One region of the Nonomuraea maheshkhaliensis genome, then DNA from elsewhere that is predicted to be linked to it. Evidence: predicted binding sites of a transcription regulator. Region 1 holds the regulator's gene; the other holds the start of a gene.
The links. The regulator HrcA, encoded in region 1, represses chaperone genes, less so after heat shock. The targets are predictions, from matches to a motif close to TTGGCACTCTCNNNNNGAGAGTGCCAA.
Positions count from the first base shown of each region.

Region 2: a site for HrcA is predicted at 5,070-5,096, ahead of groL (chaperonin GroEL). Genes of this name have one in related genera too.

Region 1 covers NZ_BAAAMU010000024.1:100,093-107,407, reverse strand. The annotation lists gene ABFX54_RS18760 (DUF3097 domain-containing protein) at 1-706, opposite strand, end outside; gene ABFX54_RS18755 (hypothetical protein) at 724-1,230, opposite strand; gene hrcA (heat-inducible transcriptional repressor HrcA) at 1,784-2,797, shown strand; gene dnaJ (molecular chaperone DnaJ) at 2,809-3,951, shown strand; gene ABFX54_RS18740 (16S rRNA (uracil(1498)-N(3))-methyltransferase) at 3,948-4,673, shown strand; gene ABFX54_RS18735 (hypothetical protein) at 4,815-5,471, opposite strand; gene ABFX54_RS18730 (SigE family RNA polymerase sigma factor) at 5,468-5,980, opposite strand; gene ABFX54_RS18725 (histidine triad nucleotide-binding protein) at 6,260-6,604, shown strand; gene ABFX54_RS18720 (PhoH family protein) at 6,722-7,315, shown strand, end outside.
Region 2 covers NZ_BAAAMU010000072.1:31,735-39,049, forward strand. The annotation lists gene ABFX54_RS36340 (MFS transporter) at 1-426, opposite strand, end outside; gene ABFX54_RS36345 (alpha,alpha-trehalose-phosphate synthase (UDP-forming)) at 568-1,998, opposite strand; gene ABFX54_RS36350 (RNA polymerase sigma factor) at 2,106-2,660, shown strand; SAM riboswitch class I at 2,740-2,881, shown strand; gene thrC (threonine synthase) at 2,895-4,127, shown strand; gene ABFX54_RS36360 (MoaD/ThiS family protein) at 4,152-4,427, shown strand; gene ABFX54_RS36365 (cold-shock protein) at 4,675-4,875, shown strand; gene groL (chaperonin GroEL) at 5,205-6,833, shown strand; gene ABFX54_RS36375 (hypothetical protein) at 6,983-7,219, shown strand.

The DNA of each region.
Region 1 (7,315 bases):
ACGCCTGCGCCGGCTCCACGCGCCAGCCCAGGGCCGCGATCACGCCCTCCTTCCACGGCACCCCGCGCGGCACGTCGGGCCAGGCGGGGATGCGCAGCACGGACGGTTTGACCGCCTGCCAGATGTCGATGTACGGATGCCCCACCACGAGCACGTCCGGCGAGGTGATCTCGGCGGCGATCCTGCTCTCCTTGGAGCCGGGCACCAGGTGGTCCACCAGCACGCCCAGCCGGCGCCCCGGCTCCGGGCCGAACTCGGCCACGATGGCGGGCAGGTCGTCCACGCCTTCGAGGTATTCGACCACGACCCCCTCGACCCGCAGGTCATGACCCCAGATCTTCTCGACGAGGGCGGCGTCGTGGACGCCCTCCACGTAGATCCGGCTCTGCCTGGCGACCCTGGCCCGCAGCCCTTCCACGGCGATGGAGCCCGAGGCGCTGCGCCGGGGCGCGGCGGGGGCGGCGGCGGGGCGTACCAAGGTCACCGGCTTGCCCTCCAGCAGGAAGGCGGCGGGCGCCAGCGGGAACAGGCGGCGCTTGCCGAACCGGTCTTCGAGCGTGACGGCCTCCTTGTCACAGGCCACCACGGCGCCGCAGAAGCCGCTGTCGGCGTCCTCGACGACCAGATCGATCTCGGCGGGCACCTTGGGGATCTTCCCCTTGCCCGGCCGACGCCAGTTTCCCGCCAGAACATCGCCCTCGTACACACGGGGACCGTAGCAAATCACCCGCTGACCGCAAGGCGCTTGCGGGCGCCACTCCGGCGTACCAGGACGACGACCGTGCCGGCGACGGCGGCCAGCAGGCCCGCGCCGGGCAGCAGGAACAGCCCCGCCAGCCCGCCGGTGACGCCGCCCAGGCTGGACAGGACGTCGCGGCCGACGCCGTAGCGGACGGTGGCCTGCTCCTGGTTGGTGCAGGTGAGCCGGTAGTCGCCCTTGGCCGGCGCGTTGATCACGAGGATCTCCTGCCAGACGGTGTCGCCCCAGGTGACGCTCTGGTTTCCGGGGACCTTGGCGAGCCTGGCCTGGCCGGGGCCGCCGGAGATGGCGCAGTCGTAGGAGATGCGGGCGTCGCTGGCGACGTAGACGGCGGGTTTGTCGGCCGGATCGACCGACACCGTGATGCTCTCGCCGGGCGCGAACGTCTTCGTCGGCGCCATGTCCGCCACGCTGCTCACCAGGCCGCCGCCGAACAGGGCCACGCCCGCCACCACGCACACCAGGAACACGCCCCAGGCGGCGGCGAGCCACCACAGGCTGGGCTTTATGGCTTTGGAGTCGATTCGTGGTGGAAATTGGGCCTGTTGGCCGTATTGTCCGTACTGGGGTGGCGGGCCGAACTGGGTGGGCTCACCGTACTGCGGCTGCTGCCCGTAGGGCGGAGGCTGTCCGTACGGGGGCTGCCGTCCCTGCGGCGGCGGCCCGTAAGGCGGTTGCCCGTACGGTGGCTGTCCGTACGGTGGCTGATCGGGGCCAGGGCCGGGTTGCGGCCCGGAAGGCGGGCCGGGTTGCGGCCCGGAAGGCGAGCCGGGTTGCGGTCCGTATTGAGGAGGTTGCGGCTGACCGTGGTGAGGCCCCTGCTCAGACGGGGGGCCGTACGGCGGGGGCTGAGAATCGTCGGTCATGCTCGCCAGTCTGAGGCCTGTCGCTCACACCACGCCAGCAGCAGGATGGGACCCGCTGTTATCGCACCTTGTGGGCGAGAGCCGTACACTTGGCACTCGGGAACACAGAGTGCTAGACACCGCGTTCCTGACAGAGACAGAGGCAGGAGGTGAGCACGTGCTCGACGAACGTAAGCTGGCTGTGCTCAGAGCCATTGTCGAAGACTACGTGTCCACCAACGAACCGGTGGGCTCCAAAGCGCTCGCCGAGCGCCACAACCTGAAGGTCTCCCCCGCGACGGTCAGAAACGACATGGCCGCGCTGGAGGAGGAGGGCTACATCACCCAGCCGCACACCAGCGCGGGCCGCGTGCCGACCGACAAGGGCTACCGCCTGTTCGTCGACCGGCTCTCGCAGGTGAAGCCGCTGTCCGGGGCCGAGCGCAGAGCCATCGAGACGTTCCTGGCCGGCGCGGTCGACCTCGACGACGTGGTCACCCGCACGGTCCGGCTGCTCGCGCAGCTGACCCGGCAGGTCGCGGTCGTGCAATATCCGACGCTGACCCGCTCGACGGTCAGGCACGTCGAGCTGGTCCCGCTGAGCGACCGGCGGGTCATGCTCGTGCTGATCACCAACACCGGCCGCGTCGAGCAGCGCGTGGTCGAGCTGCCCGAGGTGGTGGAGGACGCCCGCATCGCGCACCTGCGCGCGGTGCTCAACTCCTGCCTCGACGGCTGCGGCCTGAGCAGCGTGCCCGACCTGGTCGCCGACCTGCCCGAGCGGCTGCCCCTCGAAGACCGGCCCGTGGTGGCCACGGTCCTGTCGGTCCTGCTCGAGACGCTGGTCGAGCGGCACGACGAGAAGATCGTGTTCGCCGGCGCGGCCAACCTCGCCGGCGCCGACTTCACCACCGGCCTGCGCGACGTGCTGGAGGCGCTGGAGGAGCAGGTGGTCCTCATGCGGCTGCTCGGCGAGACAACCTCAGACACCCCGTCCGCGCTCACCGTGCGCATCGGCGCGGAAAACCCCTACCTGCGGGGGACATCCATCGTCGCGACCGGATACGGTTCTGGCGACAACCAACTGGCCCGGCTCGGCGTACTCGGGCCGACCAGGATGGACTATCCCGTGACGATGGGCGCCGTACGCGCGGTGGCACGCTACGTCAGCCAGATCCTGGCTGCATCATAAGAGGTCGATAAGTGGCAAACAGCGACTACTACGCCACCCTCGGGGTGCGCCGTGACGCGAGTCAGGACGAGATCAAGAAGGCCTACCGCCGTCTCGCCCGTGAGCTGCACCCCGACGTGAACCCCGATCCTGAGACCCAGGAGCGGTTCAAGGAGATCACGCAGGCCTACGAGGTGCTCTCCGACCCCAACAAGCGCCAGATGTACGACCTGGGTGGCGACCCCTTCGGCGGCGCGGGAGCGGGCGCGGGCGCCGCGGGCGGGTTCGGCGCGGGCTTCCCGTTCAGCGACATCATGGACGCCTTCTTCGGCACGGCCGCCGGCGCCCGCGGGCCGCGCTCACGCGCCCGCAGGGGCCGCAACGCCACCATCAGGGTGGAGCTCGACCTGCGCGAGACGGCGTTCGGCACCACCCGCGAGCTGGCCGTCGACACGGCCGTGCTGTGCGAGGTGTGCCACGGAGCCGGCGCCGCGCAGGGCACCCACCCCGACACCTGCGACATGTGCAACGGGCGCGGTGAGATCTCCCAGGTCACCCGCTCCTTCCTGGGCCAGGTCATGACCTCGCGGCCGTGCCCCCAGTGCGGTGGTTTCGGGACGATCATCCGCCACCCCTGCCAGGAGTGCTCAGGCGACGGCCGGGTGCGCACCCGCCGTACGATCAAGGTCCGCATCCCCGCCGGCGTCGAGGACGGCACCCACATCCAGCTCGCCGGCGAGGGGGAGGTCGGTCCAGGCGGCGGCCCGCCGGGAGACCTCTTCCTGGAGATCGTCGAGCGGGCCCACGAGATCTTCGAACGGCGCGGCGACGACCTCCACTGCACCGTGCAGATCCCGATGACGGCCGCCGCGCTGGGCACCGTGCTGGCGGTGGAGACGCTCGACGGCTCCGAGGAGGTCGACGTCCGCCCCGGCACCCAGTCCGGCCAGGTCATCACCATGTACGGCCGCGGCGTGCAGCGGCTCAACGAGTCCGGCAGGGGCGACCTGCTCATCCACGTCAACGTCGAGACGCCGACCCGCCTCGACACCGCCCAGGAAGAACTGCTCCGCGAGCTGTCCAGGCAGCGGGGTGAGGAGCGCCCGCCTGGCAAGTTCGCACCGGGTCAGCAGGGTTTTTTCTCCCGCCTGCGTGACGCGTTCAACGGCCGGTGACGGCGCCCGTCTTCCTGGCTGAGGCGCTCGACGGCCCCGAGCTGACGCTGGATGGGCCCGAGGGGCGGCACGCCGCCTCCGTACGACGGCTGCGCGCCGGTGAGCGGGTCGATCTGACCGACGGCGCCGGCACGGTGGCCGAGTGCGTCGTACGCGAGACGCTGAAGGACGCGCTCAGGCTCGACGTGCTGCGCCGCTACCGGGTCGAGGCGCCAGGGCCCCGGCTCGTCGTCGTCCAGGGGCTGCCCAAGGGTGACAGGGGCGAGCTGGCGGTCGAGATGATGACCGAGGCCGGGGTCGACGTGATCGTCCCGTGGTCGGCCGCGCGCAGCATCACCCAGTGGAAGGGTGACAAGGTCGCCAAGGCGCTCGGCCGGTGGCGTGCCACGGCTCGTGAGGCGGGCAAGCAGGCCCGCCGCTTCCACCTGCCCGAGGTGACCGACCTCGCCACCACGGCCCAGGTCGAACGGCTGCTCACCGGGGCGGACCTGGGCCTGGTGCTGCACGAGGAGGCGGCTGAGCCGCTGTCGAAGGTCTCGCTGCCCGCGAGCGGCGACATCGTGATGGTCGTGGGGCCTGAGGGCGGCGTCTCGGAGGACGAGCTCGCCCGGTTCGGGGCGGCCGGGGCGGCGCCGGTGCTGCTGGGGCCGACGGTGCTGCGTACGTCCACGGCGGGGGTCGCGGCGGCGGCCGTGCTGCTGAGCCGTACCGGACGCTGGTGAGGCCGCGCGAACCGCGCAGGCCGTGAGAGGAATCGCGCAGGCCGTGCGAGCGTGCCCGCGACGCTGCGGGCGGGGCATGGGGGTGTGACCGCGACGCTGCGGTCGTGACGATGTGCGGGTGGTCCGGCCGGCTCAGCCGGGTCAGGGCACCGTGGCGTCGGAGGTGTCCTGCAGCGGGCTGCCCAGTTCCGCGGGTGTCTCCATCGCGTCGTCTGACGGCGGGCACTCCTCGGGCGGGCAGGCCGTGGGCGGCGCGCTCGTCTCCTCCGACGTCGGCGTCGGAGTGGGCGTCGGTGACAGCGTAGGACAGTCGGCGGGAGGCTCGGCCTGCTCGGTCAGGGTCGAGGGGCAGTCGGTGGGCGTCGGGCTGGCCGACGGGGACGGCCTGCTGGTCGAGCCGGCCTTACGGCTGGTGCGCGGGGTCGGCGGCTTGGGGGTCTCGGGGATCACGACCGCGGGCGGGTCGCTGGTCCGCTCCGGCGGCGGAGGCTGCACGGAACGGGTGGTGGAGGAGTTGGAAGGAGCCTCGGAGGTCGTCTCGTTGTCGATGGGGGCGGCCGGAATCTGGTCGATGATCTGGGAGCGCAACGAGGGAACGGCCATCACGATCGTTCCCGCCACCAGCAGGGCGCTGGCGGCGGCCGCGCCCGCTCGCCACCAGAACAGATTGCGCACTCCACGCCGCTCGATGCGGCCACGGATGATCTCCAGTCCTTCCGGCGAGGGTACGACCGCGTCCGCCTCCGCGCGGAGCGCACGACGCAGGAGGTCGCCGTACTCGTCGGGGGGCTGGCTCATGACATCTTCTCCAGGACCGATCGCAACGCGGCCATACCACGTGCCGTGTGGCTCTTGACCGCGCCCTTGCTGATCCCCATGGCGTGGGCGATCTCAGCTTCGGACAGATCACCGTAGTAGCGTAGAACCAGTGCTTCTCTCTGTCGGGTCGGCAGGGCTCGTAACGCCTCGATGACGGCGGAGCGTTCCAGCTCGCCGATCGCGCCGTTCTCGGCGCTCGGGGCGTCAGGCAGGCCCTTGGGGGCGTATTTCTCGACGACCGCGCGGTGACGCAGCACGGACCGGGACCGGTTGACGACGGATTGACGCAGGTAGGCGAGTGCTTTGTCGGGGTCACGCAGTCTGCGCCAGGCGCCATGGATGGCGACGAACGCATCCTGCACGACTTCCTCGGCTGTTGCAATGTCGCGCACCAGCAACACGGCGAGACGTACCAATGACCGGAAGTGCGCGCTGTACAGCGCCGTCACGGCCATGTCGGCATCCCACCCGACCGGCACCGCCCCCATCGACCTGTCGGCCAGGAGGGTTTCGGTGGTCACATCAGTGGGACGCGCGGCCTTCCCAGAGGGTTTACGCTCTTCCGGTTCTTGAGGTTTCCCCGGTTCCTTAGGGTGCATTACCCAGTCGTGTCCTCGCCAGGTGGCGCTCGCCCGACCCTGAATCGTCTTCTTTTAGCTGTAGTGTCGCACACTCACCCTAACCTCGTTGATCTTCCTACGCACGACACAGCTGATTACCGATTCGCAACGGACTTGCCGGCGGTGAGCGCTCGATAGGGTGATCGGGTGAGCGATTGCCTCTTCTGCAAAATCGTCGCCAACGAGATTCCCGCTGAGATCGTCTACGAAACCGGCAGGACCCTCGCCTTCCGCGACGTGAATCCGCAGGCTCCCACGCACGTGCTCGTCATCCCGAAGGAGCACCACGCCGACGCCGCGGCGCTGGCCGCGGCCGACGACGGGCTCGCCGACGAGGTGCTGAAGTCGGCGCACGAGGTGGCCGTGCTGGACGGGGTGTCCGGAAGCGGCTATCGCATCGTGTTCAACACCGGGGCGGGCGCCGGGCAGACCGTCTTCCACGTCCACGCCCACGTCCTGGGCGGGCGCGATCTGGGCTGGCCGCCCGGATAACGGACACCTCCGGCCTCAGGTGGTGATATTGGCGCGAGCAATCGGCCAGGTCCCGGCTACGATGGGCGGAGAAGCACACCGAAAGAGACCGGGAGGCATCAGGCCGCTGGCCTGCCCATGTCCGAACTACACGAATCCCGACGCACAGCACCTCCTTCGCGCACTCAGGCGAAGGTGCTGATTCCGGACGAATACCCGATGGTCAGCCTCCTGGGCTCCCGTGACGAGCTGCTCCGCGTCATCGAGGGTGCCTTCAGGGCCGACATCCACGTGCGTGGCAACGAGATCACCGTCACCGGCAGCCCCGATGAGAGCGGTGCCGTCGTGCGCCTCTTCGAGGAGCTCGTCGAGATCCTGCGCAGCGGCGGTGAGCTCACCCCCGACGCGGTCGAGCGCAGCATCGCCATGCTGCGCATGACCTCCGACCGTCCAGCCGAGGTGCTCTCCCTCGACATCCTCTCCTCGCGCGGGCGGACCATCCGCCCCAAGACCGTCAACCAGAAGCGCTACGTCGACGCGATCGACAACCACACGGTCGTGTTCGGCATCGGCCCGGCCGGCACCGGCAAGACCTATCTCGCGATGGCCAAGGCCGTGCGGGCGCTGCAGGAGAAGCGGGTCAACCGCATCATCCTCACCCGGCCGGCGGTCGAGGCCGGTGAGCGGCTCGGCTTCCTGCCCGGCACGCTCTACGAGAAGATCGACCCCTAC
Region 2 (7,315 bases), on a different contig from region 1:
GGCGTTGGCCTCGCTGATCGCGGCCGGGCCCGCCGGGCCGTGGTGGTCGCTGAGCGCGGCCATGGCGGTGTAGAGCATGATCGAGCTGAACCCGCCGGAGACGCCGTACCCGAGCATCGTCAGGGGCAGGGCGTCGGCGGGGACGATCACGAGCAGGCCGGCGTTCATCCCGGCCAGACCGATCCAGGTGGTCGCGCGCCGGCCGAACCTGCGGGTGAGCGCCGGCAGCAGCAGCCCGGCCACGATCGTGCCCACGGCCATGGCGGTGCCGTGCAGGCCCGCGACGGTGGCCGGGACGCGCAGGTCGGCGCGGAGCAGCGGCAGGGCGGCGCTCAGGCCGTACATGTAGGTGGCGAACGCGCCGAGCTGGAGGTAGATGAGCCAGGTCGGACGATCTCTGATCAGCCGGATGGGCGGTAAGACCATGCTCACCCGGCAGCCTCCTGATCGGTGAGGGGCGTCGCCCTCTCATGGTAGGTCAGCGCGCCGAGCCCGCTCGGAACCGGGGGCCGAGCAGGCTCAGCCGAAAATCGGCGGAGCAGGCTCAGCCGAAAACCCCGAGCCGGCTCAGGTCAGGGCGTCGAGCTGGGCGGCGAACCACTTCTGCGGCGGCAGGGCGGTCGCGGCCGCGTGCAGCTTGTCGCGGCGCATGCGGCGCTCGTCCTCAGGCATGACCAGCGCGTCGTGCAGGGCCGCCGCGGTGCCGCTGATGTCGTACGGGTTGACCAGGAGCGCGTGCTGCCCCAGCTCGGCCGCCGCCCCCGCCTCACGCGACAGCACCAGCGCGCACCGCTCGGACAGGACAGGCCCCTCCTTGGCGACCAGGTTCATGCCGTCGCGGATGGGGTTGACGAGCAGCACGTCGGCCATCCGGTACGCGGCCAGCGAACGCGGATAGTCGTCGTTGACGTTGAGTATCAGCGGGTCCCAGTCGTCGGTGGCGTACTCGTCCTCGATCTCCTGGGCACGGCGCTGCACCGAAGCGGTGTATTCGCGGTATTCGGGCAGGTCGTGCCGACTGGGATAGGCGAAGGCGAGGTGGACGACCCGGCCGTGCCACTCGGGATGGGCGGCCAGGAACTCACGGTAGGCGATCAGGCCGCGGACGATGTTCTTCGACAGCTCGGTGCGGTCGATGCGGACGATCAGCCTGCGGTCGCCCACCTGCTCCCTGAGCGCGGTCATGTGGGACTCGACGTCGGGCTCGCGGGCCCGCTCCCACAGCGCCGAGCCGTCCACACCGAGGCTCTGCACCCCGATGCGGGTCGTGCGGCCGTCGTGGGTGACGCTGCGCCCGACGCGGTCGGCCTCGGCGCCCAGCAGGCGCTCGCAGCAGTCCATGAACGCCTGGGCCCATCTGTCGGTGAGGAACCCGGCGTGATCGGCCCCCAGGATGCCCTCCAGGACCTCGCGCGCCACCTCGTCGGGCAGCAGGGAGAAGTATTCGGGCGGCGCCCACGGCGTGTGGCTGAAGTGGGCGATGCGCAGGTCGGGCCGCTCGGCGCGGAGCATGGCGGGGGCCAGCGTAAGGTGGTAGTCCTGCACCATCACGCGGGCGCCGTGGCCGGCCTCCTCGGCCAGCGCCAGCGCGAACGCCCCGTTGTAGTCGCGGTAGGACTCCCACTCGCGCTCGAACCGCGTGCCGAAGTTGGGCGTGTTGGGGATGTCGTAGAGCAGGTGGTTGACGAACCACAGGGTGGAGTTGGCCACGGCGTTGTAGGCGCGGTGGAAGACGGCGGGCGCGATGTCGAGCATGCGCAGCGGGCCCGTGTCGTAGCCGGCCTGGTCGATGCGGCCGCCGGAGGCCAGGCGCACGGCGCTGCGGTCGCCGTCGGACAGCGCGGCGCAGACCCACAGCACGCCGTCGTCCTTGGCCACGCCCGACAGGCCCGAGACGAGCCCGCCGCCGCCGCGCCGCATGGTCAGCTCGCCGTCGTCGGAGACGGTGAAGGAGACCGGGCCTCTGTTGGAGGCGAGCAGGACGCTGTTCATGGACATCCTCGGTCACGAGTCGCGGGATTGACGCGCGGACCGCGCCATCTCGCGTGCGGCGGGGCGAGGAAGTCAACTAGGCTCCCATCGATCACAAACATAGGATCCCATCTATGGCGCTTGATGAGCTAACCGAGGAACTCGCCCGCTCCGCGGCCGGAGGAGACCATCGCGCACTTGGCGAGCTCCTGGCGCGGATCGAGCCTGACGTGCTGCGCCACTGCGCCCGAATCCTCCCCTATCACCAGGATGCGGAAGAGGCCTCGCAAGATACGTTGCTGGCCGTGGCGCGCAACATCGGCCGCTTCGAGGGGCGGGCCAGGTTCAGCACCTGGCTGCACATCGTGACCGCCAACTGCGCGCGGACGACGTACCGGACGCTCAAGCGCAGGGCGGCCGAGCAGAGCTCGGACGAGCTGCCCATGCAGAAGCCGGACGTGCGGCGGGTCAGCGTGATCGCGGGCTCGCGGCTCGACCTGCTCGACGCGATGGAGGCGCTGGAGGCCGACAAGCCCGACCTGGCGCAGGCGCTGGTGCTGCGCGACATCGTCCAGCTCGACTACAACGAGGTGGCCGAGCAGCTCGGCATTCCGCTCGGCACCGCGAAGTCCCGCATCCACCAGGCGCGCAAGTACGTGCAGGGCGTCCTGGGCGAGGATTATCGCTGAGACCAACCGTCCCACATGGTGAGACGGGTGGAAGTTTCGGCCACTTGAGCGGGTAGAGTCCAGTTCAACAACTTCATATTGCTCATCCAGAGGGGTGGAGGGACCGGCCCTGCGAAGCCCCGGCAACCCTCCCGGCTTTCGACTCGCGACCTGGCGAGGCCGACCGGGACTAGGTGCCAATTCCGGTTCGCGGTCAAGGTGGCCGTGGGCGAAGATGAGGGAAGGCCTCGCTTCATGTCGCTCGACTTTGGTCCTGCTGTCGGTCTGTCCTGCCGCGAGTGCGGCGCGCGTTACCCCCTGGGTCCCAGCTTCGCCTGTCTGGAGTGTTTCGGGCCGCTTGAGGCGGCCTACGACTTCGGCACGGTGACCCGGGCGGACATCGAGTCCGGCCCGGCCAACATCTGGCGTTACCGCAAGCTCCTCCCTGTCCCGGCTGACGTGACCGAAAAGCCGAATATGAACCCCGGCTGGACCAAATTGGTCAAGGCCGGAAACCTCGGCAAGTCACTGGGACTCAAATCCCTGTACGTGAAGGACGACTCGGGAAACCCCACCCACTCCTTCAAGGACCGCGTGGTCGCCATGGCCGTCGAGGCGGCGCGCAACTTCGGTTTCCACACGCTCTCCTGCTCCTCCACGGGCAACCTCGCGGGCGCGGTCACCGCCGCCGCGGCGCGGGCCGGGCTCGACGCGTGCGTGTTCATCCCGGCCAACCTCGAAGCCGCGAAGATCGCCATGGCCCGCGTGTTCGGTGGCCGGCTGATCGCGATCGACGGCACCTACGACGAGGTCAACCGGTTCTGCTCCGAGCTGATCGGCGACCCCATGGGCGACAAGTGGGGCTTCGTCAACGTCAACCTGCGGCCCTACTACGCCGAGGGCTCCAAGACGCTCGCGTACGAGATCGCCGAGCAACTCGGCTGGCGGCTGCCCGAGCAGATCGTCATCCCCATCGCCTCGGGCTCCCAGCTCACCAAGATCGACAAGGGCTTCAAGGAGCTGATCCGGCTGGGGCTGGTCGAGGACACGCCCTACAAGATCTTCGGGGCGCAGGCCGAAGGCTGCTCGCCGGTGTCGGCCGCGTACAAGGCCGGTCACGACGTCGTCCAGCCGGTCAAGCCCGACACCATCGCCAAGTCACTGGCCATCGGCAACCCGGCCGACGGTCCCTACGTGCTGGACATCGCACGACGCACCGGAGGAGCCGTCGAGGACGTCACGGACGCCGAGATCGTGGCCGCCATCAAGCTGCTCGCCTCGACCGAGGGGGTCTTCGCCGAGACCGCGGGCGGGGTGACCGTCGGCGTGCTGAAGAAGCTGGCCGAGAGCGGCAGGCTCGATCCCGAGGCCGAGACCGTGGTGCTGAACACCGGCGACGGGCTCAAGACCCTCGACGCCATCAGCGACGACGCCGCGCCCACGGCCGTGATCCGGCCCTCCCTCGACGCGTTCCGCGCGACTGTCTGACAACCAGGAAAGGCGACATTTACCATGAGCGTTTCTGTGCGGATTCCCACCATTCTGCGCACGTACACCGGGGGCAACGCCGAAGTGAGTGGCGAAGGCGCGACTCTTCGTGACGTGCTCGCCAAGCTGGACTCCGACTACCCCGGCATCGGCGCGAGAATTCTGGATGAATCGGGCAAGATTCGACGTTTCGTCAACGTTTATGTTGGGGAAGAGGACGTCCGTTTCGCCCAGGGTCTCGACACTCCCGCCCCAGAGGGCACGCAGATCTCCATCATCCCCGCGGTCGCCGGCGGCTGAGTGCCGCGGCATCCCCGATCGTGGAAGGCGCCCCTTGTGGGCGCCTTCTGCTTTTCCAGGGCTAATTCAACGTTGTACGAGCTTCGCTGCGAAGAAATACCTGGTTTGCAGATTGACTCTGTTGCCAAACCCCGTGCCACAGGTATGGTCGAGGGCGATCGTCTGCATGATTTTCAGTTATGTCAGGCGATTACAGGCCTCGCGGAGGAATGGGCGAGATCTGAGAGACCAGTAAGAGGAGTCGGAAGTGGCGCAGGGCACCGTCAAGTGGTTCAACGCGGACAAGGGCTACGGCTTCATCGCGGTAGACGGTGGTAAGGATGTATTCGTCCATTACTCAGCGATCATGATGGACGGGTACCGCTCTCTCGAACAGGGTCAGCGCGTCGAGTTCGAGATCACGCAGGGCCAGAAGGGGCCGCAGGCGGAGTCCGTCCGCACGGTCTGAGGTCACGTCAACTGGTATGCACCGGGCGGGCTCGCACGGCAGCGCAGTCCGTGCGAACCGTCACCTCTCAATCGTCGACTCGCGTGCGGCGAGCTGCTTCGGGCGGCTCGCCGTACTGACTTCCGACCTGGGGAGGAACATCCGGCGCGGGTGCGTTCGCTTGCACTCGGCAGGGTAGAGTGCTAAACAGTTCGTTGGCACTCTGTGCAGCAGAGTGCCAACATCGGATCGAGACGATGGGGTCTGCCGAACGGAGATGCGGGCCCATGCCGTCGCGGGCGTCGGCTCGGTCCACGACAAGCCACCCTGTATCTGGGAGGTCTAGCCTTATGGCAGCCAAGATGATCGCGTTTGACGAGGACGCCCGGCGCGGTCTCGAGCGCGGTATGAACCAGCTCGCCGACGCCGTCAAGGTGACCTTGGGTCCCAAGGGCCGCAACGTCGTGCTGGAGAAGAAGTGGGGCGCTCCCACGATCACCAACGACGGTGTGTCCATCGCCAAGGAGATCGAGCTCGAGGACCCTTGGGAGAAGATCGGCGCCGAGCTGGTCAAGGAAGTCGCCAAGAAGACCGACGACGTCGCGGGTGACGGCACCACCACCGCCACCGTGCTCGCCCAGGCGCTGGTGCGCGAGGGTCTGCGCAATGTCGCCGCCGGCGCCAACCCGATGGCCCTGAAGAAGGGCATCGAGGCGGCCGTCGAGCGCGTCAGCGAGGAGCTCTCCAAGCTGGCCAAGGACGTGGAGACCAAGGAGCAGATCGCCTCCACCGCCTCCATCTCCGCCGCCGACCCCGAGATCGGCTCGCTCATCGCCGAGGCGATGGACAAGGTCGGCAAGGAAGGCGTCATCACCGTCGAGGAGAGCAACACCTTCGGCCTTGAGCTTGAGCTCACCGAGGGCATGCGCTTCGACAAGGGCATGACGTCGATGTACTTCGTGACCGACTCCGACCGCATGGAGGCCGTGCTCGAAGACCCGTACATCCTGATCGTCAACAGCAAGGTCTCGGCCAACAAGGACCTGCTGCCGCTGCTCGACAAGGTCGTGCAGTCCGGCAAGCCGCTGCTGATCATCGCCGAGGACGTCGAGGGCGAGGCCCTGGCCACCCTGGTCGTCAACAAGATCCGCGGCCTGTTCCGCTCGGTCGCGGTCAAGGCCCCGGGCTTCGGCGACCGCCGCAAGGCCATGCTCAACGACATCGCGATCCTGACCGGCGGTCAGGTCATCGCCGAGGAGGTCGGCCTCAAGCTCGAGACCGCCACCCTCGACCTGCTGGGCCGCGCCCGCAAGGTGGTCGTCACCAAGGACGAGACCACGATCGTCGACGGCGCCGGTGACGCCGAGCAGATCGCGGGCCGGGTCAACGAGATCCGCGCCGAGATCGAGCGCACCGACTCCGACTACGACCGCGAGAAGCTGCAGGAGCGCCTGGCCAAGCTGGCCGGCGGCGTGGCCGTGATCAAGGCCGGCGCCGCGACCGAGGTCGAGCTCAAGGAGCGCAAGCACCGCATCGAGGACGCCGTGCGCAACGCCAAGGCGGCCGTCGAGGAGGGCATCGTCCCCGGCGGTGGCGTGGCCCTGCTGCAGGCCGGCGCCAAGGCGTTCGACAAGCTGGAGCTGACGGGCGACGAGGCCACCGGTGCCGCCATCGTCAAGAAGGCGCTGGAGGAGCCGCTCAAGCAGATCGCGGTCAACGCCGGCCTTGAGGGCGGCGTCGTGGTCGAGCGCGTGCGCAACCTCACCCCGGGTGAGGGCCTCAACGCCGCGACCGGCGACTACGTCAACATGTTCGAGGTGGGCATCCTCGACCCGGCCAAGGTGACGCGCTCCGCGCTGCAGAACGCCGCTTCCATCGCGGCGCTCTTCCTCACCACCGAGGCCGTCATCGCCGAGAAGCCCGAGAAGACCCCCGCTGCGCCGGCCGGCATGCCCGGCGGCGGCGACATGGACTTCTAGGTCTTTTCTCGTCGTAAGAACGAAGAGCGGTCCGGGCTTTTCCGGGCCGCTCTTGTTTTGTTTGACTGCCATTACGTTTCACAATTGCTCGGCTACTCCAAGTGAGGAAGGGTGGTGCCACCACACCGCCTGTACAAAGGAGTAAGAGGATGCTTTCTCGCAGCAAGCGCATTTTCGGCGTCGCCGCCCTGGCTCTCGTCGCCGCCACCACCGCCCCGGCCGTCCCGGCCTTCGCCGAGCGGAGCGCCCTGTCGCTGAACGACATCCCCCTGCTGCGTGAGCTGCAGGGGCCGATCTGCCTGCCCAACTCGCAGACCGGGCTCACGGTGCTCGACGCGCTGCTCCCGCAGCTCATGGCCTGCCCGCAGGGCTGGCTGACCGACTGAGGCCGCCCGGCCCGCGGCCAGCCTGCCCGCAGGGCTGGCTGACCGACTGAGGCCGCCCGGCCCGCGGCCGGACCCGTCCGGCTTCGGCCGCCGGTG